One region of the Pseudoduganella sp. GW821-FHT05F09 genome, then DNA from elsewhere that is predicted to be linked to it. Evidence: predicted binding sites of a transcription regulator. Region 1 holds the regulator's gene; the other holds the start of a gene.

What was found. Region 1 encodes LexA, which represses DNA repair genes until DNA is damaged. Its sites were predicted from a motif close to ACTGTATNNNNATACAGT; they were not measured.
Region 2: the regulator LexA is predicted to act here: its motif matches at 1,266-1,283, upstream of imuA (translesion DNA synthesis-associated protein ImuA).

What each region holds. Positions count from the first base shown of each region.
Region 1 covers NZ_JBWKSD010000011.1:110,450-113,853, forward strand. Annotated here, with positions in the region: gene AC07S4_RS27865 (cystathionine gamma-synthase family protein) at 1-794, shown strand, start outside; gene AC07S4_RS27870 (glutathione S-transferase family protein) at 814-1,440, opposite strand; gene lexA (transcriptional repressor LexA) at 1,456-2,112, opposite strand; gene AC07S4_RS27880 (RpnC/YadD family protein) at 2,211-3,299, opposite strand.
Region 2 covers NZ_JBWKSD010000011.1:6,016-9,419, reverse strand. Annotated here, with positions in the region: gene AC07S4_RS27425 (Y-family DNA polymerase) at 1-599, opposite strand, end outside; gene imuA (translesion DNA synthesis-associated protein ImuA) at 526-1,248, opposite strand; gene AC07S4_RS27415 (putative Na+/H+ antiporter) at 1,388-2,638, shown strand; gene AC07S4_RS27410 (SPFH domain-containing protein) at 2,786-3,404, shown strand, end outside.

The DNA.
Region 1 (3,404 bases):
TCGTCTTCGTCGAGACCATCGCCAATCCGCGCACCCAGGTGGCGGATCTGAAGCGCATCGGCGAGCTGTGCAAGGAGCGCGGCATTCTCTACATCGTGGACAACACCATGACCACGCCGTATCTGTTCCAGCCGAAAGCAGTGGGGGCGGGCCTGGTGATCAATGCGCTGACCAAGTCGATCGGCGGCCACGGCAACGCGCTGGGCGGCAGCCTGACCGACACCGGCGCCTACGACTGGACGCAGTTCCCGAATATTTTCGAAAACTACAAGAAGGCGGCGCCGGCGCAGTGGGGCATCACGCAGATCCGCGCCAAGGGCCTGCGCGATTTCGGCGCCTCGCTGGGGCCGGAAGCGGCGCACCACATCGCCGTGGGCGCCGAGACGCTGGCGCTGCGCATGGAGCGCACCTGCGCCAATGCCAAGGCGTTGGCCGAGCTGCTGGAGGCGGACGAGCGCGTGGCGGCGGTGTATTACCCGGGTTTGCAGTCGCACCCGCAGTACGCCATTGCCACGGAGCTGTTCCGCGCGCACGGTTCGCTGCTGAGTTTTGAGCTGAAGGACGGTATCGACTGTTTCGACTTCCTGAACCGCCTGAAGCTGGCGATTCCGGCCTCCAACCTGGGCGATACGCGCACGCTGATCATTCCGGTGGCGCACACCATCTTCTACGAGATGGGGGCGGAACGCCGCGCCTCGATGGGGATTGCGGAGTCGCTGATACGCGTGTCCGTCGGCATCGAGGACACGGCTGATTTGCTGGAAGATTTCAGCTGCGCGCTGGAAGCCTGCTAAGCGGCTTGCCCCTCCAGCATTACCAGGGCTGCGCGCCTTCCATCCGGTAGGGATGGCGCCAGCCCGGCAGGGCCGCGATGCGGTCCAGCCAAGCCTGCACACGTGGCGGGTAGCTCACATTGGCCTGTTCGGGCCAGTACAAATAGCCGCAGATGGAAAAGTCCGCCATGCTGACGCTGTCGTCGAGCAGGAAGGCGCGGCCGTCGGCCAGTTCATCGTCCAGGCGTTCAATGTCCGCGTCGAAACGCTTGCGGAACCAGGGCAGCACGCTGCCTGCGTAAGCTTCGGGATCGAACTTCTGGCCGTAGCGCAGGTGTGCCATGGAAAAGCCGATGCGGTTCGCTTCCCAGAACAGCCACTCGCGCACGCGCTCCAGGCGCTGCTGTGTTTCGCCGCCGTAGGCTTGCAAATGCTCCGCCAGATGCAGCAGGATGGCGTTCGACTGCACATACGCCCTGTCTTCATGCACCAGTAGCGGCACTTCGCCATATTTGGCCAGGCTGCGGAAGGGCTCCGGGCGCGCGGCGCGCTCCAGGCGCAGATCGATTTCCTCGTACTCGTGCGGCACACCGGCCACTTCCATGGCCAGTTTGACCTTGTAGCTGTGGCCGGACTCGCAATTGCCGTAAAGTTTGAAGCTAGCCATGCTGCCTTCCGCCGATTAATGCCAGCTGCGCAGCAGGCCGACGGCCAGGCCTTCCAGCGCAAACTCTTCCGCTTCCGGATGGACGGTGATCACCTTGAAATCCGGGTTTTCCGGGAACAGTTCGATGGTCGAGCCGGTTTTCTTGTAGCGCTTGACCGTGACTTCGTTGCCGATGCGGGCCACCACGATCTGGCCGTTCTTGGCGCTGTCCACCTTTTTGACGGCCAGCAGGTCGCCGTCCATGATGCCGATGTCGCGCATCGATTCACCGCGCACTTTCAGCAGGTAGTCGGGCTTGGCGGAGAACAGGGAAGGGTCCACGCTGTAGCTGGTTTCCAAGTTTTCCTGGGCCAGGATGGGCGAACCGGCGGCCACGCGGCCGATCAGCGGCAGCGACATCATATTGGACGCGGCGGCGGCTGCCGCGTGCGCCAGCTTGGTGGCGGCCGATTCGGCGTGCGCGCCCAGCAGGCGAATGCCGCGCGAGGTGCCGGCGGCGATCTCGATGGCGCCCTTGCGCGCCAGCGCCTGCAGATGCTCCTCGGCGGCGTTGGCCGACTTGAAGCCCAGCTCGTTGGCGATTTCGGCGCGGGTGGGAGGGAAGCCGGTATTGTCGATGGCATCCTTGATCAGATTGAGAATTTGTTCCTGACGTGCGGTGAGCTTGATCATGGTGCGTTAGCTCTGAGAGCTGTGGATATAGACAGACTGTATTTTTGTACAGTGCGCGTGCTAATGCAAGGGATTTTGTTGATATGTGCGAAATATTTTCATGCAATGGGCCCGATAAGCTCCTCCAGTGAGCGCGCCTGCAGGATTTTGTCTTCCCAGGCGCTCAATTCTTCCGGTTTCGCGTGGGAGATGCGTAGTTCGGCACTGGGTGAAAGTGGCCCGAAACGCAGTTGCAGCAGCTTGCGCACCACGGCCCGGCGGCCTTCCTCCCGGCCTTCCTCCCGGCCTTCCTCCCGGCCTTCCGCTCTGCCTACCTGTAAGCCCACCTCTCTGCCTTCCTGCAAGCCCACCTCTCTGCCTTCCTGCAAGCCCACCTCCCTACCTTCCTGCAGGCCCACCTCTCTACCTTCCTGCAGGCCCTCCTTTCGGGCACGGTCCTTGGCCATGCGTATCATCAGGTTCTCGAATGGCATTTCCTTACTCCTGTTTAGTTCCTCAATCCGCACGGCCAGCTGGTCTTGCAGGTCGTCCGGGATTTTCATCATCCAGTCTAGTACATTGAATAAATCGAGGATGCGCTGCGGGTCCCAATGCCGCTCGTACATTAGCGAGGTCAGCATTGCCTTGAATTCGAAGCGTTTCCGGGGCTCGTGGCGGGTGTGCAGCGTCATCAGATGGGCGGCGGTCAGCAGCGCGAAAGCGTTGTTGCTGCTTAATAGCCGGTCCAAATGCGGCCAGAAGTCCAGCAATTTGACCGTGGGAAAGCGTATGCCGGCTTCGCAGCCGAACAGCTCGCATTCGAAACAGTCCGGCCGCCATGCGGGATAAGGGTCGGCCAGCACCACCAGCGTCGCGATCGGGCAGCGGAAGCGGTCGTAGAGGCGGTAGTAATAGGTAAAGATGCGTTCGGCGAAGTCTTTCTCCCGGCTGCGCTGGATCTCCAGATGGAGATAGAGCAGCCTGGCACCGCCGTCCTTGCCGGTCACGCGCACCAGTTTGTCTATCCTGCGCCTGCCGAGCTTGGCGTCGCGCACCACCTGGGCCAATTCCTGGTCGAGGAAGCTGTATTCCCGGCGCCAGTCGATGGCGTCATGGACGCGGGGGAAGAAAAACGCCATGAATTCGCGGAAATAGGCCATCACGGCGCTTTTCCAAGGCGTGTCGTAATCGTCGTTGGCTGGGCTCATGGCGCCAGCATGCCTGTCGCAGGGGCTGCCGGCCTTGCGCCAGCGCAAGCCGGCGGCTGCTTGATTTTTCAGCGGAAAGGCGCTATAGTCGCGGGCTTACCTCTT
Region 2 (3,404 bases), 100 kb from region 1:
AAGCCGGGACGGGGCAGGCGCCGCAGGTCCGCCAGCGTGAGGCAGCCCATGCCCTCGAACCAGTTCAGGAAGGGCCGCGCCGGCGGCGGCAGGCTGCTGGGCAGCGGCGCCAGCCGCCGCGTCATGCTCTCGATTGTCAAAGAACGTCCGCCCCCGCTGCGCGCCAGCAGCCAGGCGCCGCGCGCGGTGGGCGCGCAGCCCAGCACGGCGGTGAAACCCAGCGCCCGCATGCTGGCGCGCACCAGCGCGCACAGCTTGCGCACGCCGCCGAACAGGCGCAGGCTGGCGCCCACATCCATCAGCAGCACGGCCTCCTCGGCCTCCGCCACCTGCGGCGTGTAGCGCAGCAGCGCCATGGCCACCGCGTGCGCCGCCTCCCGCTCGCGCAGCGGCGCGCGCTCGTGCAACTGCGCCTCCGGCGCCATCAGCAGCGCGCCGCCGCGCCGCATGCCCACCCGCACGCCGGCCGCATGGGCCTGCGGCGACACCGCCAGCACGCCGTCCTGCTCCAGCACCACGCTGCCCTTATCCTCCGACCAGCTGGGGCAGAAGACTTCGAGCGGTAACCGTGGCAGGTAGAGGCCTATCCATAAACGCATGACGTTGCAACAAAGAAGGGGGCAAGGGCAGGAACAGCGGCGCGTCGCGCTGCGGTCCCCGGCGTTTTACAAAATCGATGCTGATGCCGCCCGGCGCCGGGCGCAGCGCCAGCCGCAGCGGCGCGGGCGAGGCGTCCTGCGCCGCCGCCAGCGGGCGCATCAGGAAAAACAGCGTGTCGCCGCTTTGCGCCGCCAGATGCAGCCGGCGCAGGCTTTCGCTGCGCATTTGCTGCTGCCACAGCAGCAGCGCACCGCAGCAGCCGCTGCGCAGCACCTGTTCGGCCGCCCACAGCGCGTCCCCGCTTTTGCCGGTGCCGCGTATCCACACCATCTGTTCTGGGGGCAGGCCCAGCGCGGCCAGCGCCAGCCCCTGCGGAATTTGCGGCGGCGCCAGCAGCACCACCGGCCGTTGCGCGGCCGCCGCCAGTGCCGGCCGCAGCAGGCGGATTTCGCCTATGCCCGCTTGCTGCAGCATCAGTTCGGTCAGCGTGCCCTGCGGCCAGCCGCCGCCCGGCAATTGCGCCGACAGCGCCGCGTAGCCTGTGTCCATGCAGCGCGTGGCCGCATGCGCCAGCTGCGAAGCCAGCCACAGGGACGGATGCAGGCTTTCGGGCGCGGCGATAACGGCGGCTGCGGTGGAGTTGGACATGGCGCTCAATGCAAAATACTGTACATATACACAGTACTATTTACTCCCGGTTTTAGCAAGGACTACTTGCGGTCTGTGCCCCTGGGAAAGCTTGCACATGCTGTAAGATGGCCATTGCCACCATTCTTCATGGATATTTATGACCACCATTGAACTCATCGGCGCCATCCTGTTCGGACTGGCGCTGGTGCACACTTTCGCCGCCAAATCCTTCGAAAAACTGGCCCACCGCCACCCGCGCCACGCGGGGCTGCTGCATTTGCTGGGCGAAGTGGAAGTGGTGTTCGGCTTCTGGGCCGCCATCCTGATCGTGGCCATCGCCCTCGCGGCGGGCGGCCAGAACGCCATCGCCTACGCCGAGTCGCGCCAGTACACCGAGCCGCTGTTCGTGTTCGTGGTGATGGTGGTGGCCGCCTCGTGGCCGGTACTGAACGCGGTGCAGCGCGCCTTGCAGGCGCTGGCGCAGCTGGCGCCGATGCGCAAGGAACTGGCGCTGGCCTGGCTGGGCATGGCGCTGGTGCCGCTGGCCGGCTCGCTGATCACCGAACCGGCCGCCATGACGCTGGCCGCGCTCACGCTGGCGCCGCTGGTGTTCCGCGAAGGGATGCCCGAACGCTTGAAGTACGCGGCGCTGGGCGTGCTGTTCGTCAATGTCTCCATCGGCGGCACGCTCACCTCCTACGCCGCGCCGCCGGTGCTGATGGTGGCCGCCACCTGGGGCTGGGACAGCGCCTTCATGGCCAGCCAGTTCGGCTGGAAAGCCACGCTGGCGGTGCTGCTCAACGCCACCGCCATCTGCTTCGTGCTCAAGCGCCATTTGCAGCCTGCGGACCACGCACCGGCCGCAGGCGGCCCCGCGCAGGTGCCGCTGCTGGTGTCGCTGATACACCTGGCATTCCTGGCGGCCGTGGTGATGCTGGCGCACCATCCGGTGATGTTCCTCGGCCTGTTCCTGCTGTTCCTCGGCTTTACGCAAGCCTACCAGCGCTACCAGCAGCCGCTGATCCTGAAGGAAGGCCTGCTGGTGGGCTTCTTCCTGGCCGGGCTGGTGGTGCTGGGCGGCATGCAGCAATGGTGGCTGCAGCCCATCGTCTCCAGCCTGGCGCCGGTGGCGCTGTTCTTCGGCGCGCTGGGCCTGACCGCCATCACCGACAACGCCGCCCTCACCTACCTCGGTTCGCTGATCGAAGGCATGGCGCCGCAAGCGCAGTACATGCTGGTGGCCGGCGCGGTGGCCGGCGGCGGCCTGACGGTGATCGCCAACGCCCCCAACCCGGCCGGCGTGTCGCTGCTGCGGCGCGGCTTCCAGGACGAATCCATCGGCGCCATCAGCCTGCTGCTGGGCGCGCTGCCGCCCACCGCCGTGGCCGCGGCAGCCTTTTTCCTGTAACACCATGCGTTCCCTAGACGGAACGCAGCAAGCGCGAGCGGGCGGCCGCTTCCCGCCTTGATATTTTTTTGATAAATTTCTTGACTCCAACTCAAAGTGATCCTAAAGTGATATCACTTTGATGTCACAACCAAGAGGGAGTCCAGCATGAATGCAGCACATATTCGCCGCGAAGCGGCGTATTCATCGGTCAGCGGCTATACGGCGGCGGTCGGCGCCATTGCGCTGCTCGCTTTGGCGGGGCTGGGCATACGCGGCGGCATGCATCCGCTGCTTTGCATCCTGGCCGCCGTGCTGGGCATCGCCGCCTTCGCCGGGCTGTACATGCTGCAGCCGAACGAGAGCGCCATCATCACGCTGTTCGGCAAATACCTGGGCACCGACCGCAACGAGGGCCTGCGCTGGGCGCTGCCGTTTTACGGCAAGCGCAAGCTGTCGGTCCGCGCGCGCAATTTCAACTGCCCCACCCTGAAGGTCAACGACAAGCGCGGCAACCCGGTGGAGATCAGCGCCGCCATCGTCTGGCGCGTGCGCGACACCGCCCAGGCCGTGTTTGAAGTGGACGACTTCGAGCGCTATGTATCGGTGCAGGCGGAAGCGGCGCTGCGCCACCTGGCCTCGCAATACGCCTACGATGAAGGCGAAGACCTGGCCGAAGGCGAAACCACGCTGCGCGCCGGCATGGACGTGGTGGCCAATGCGCTCAAGGTGGAACTGCAGGCGCGCTTCGACGCGGCCGGCGTGGAAACGCTGGACGCCAAGCTGA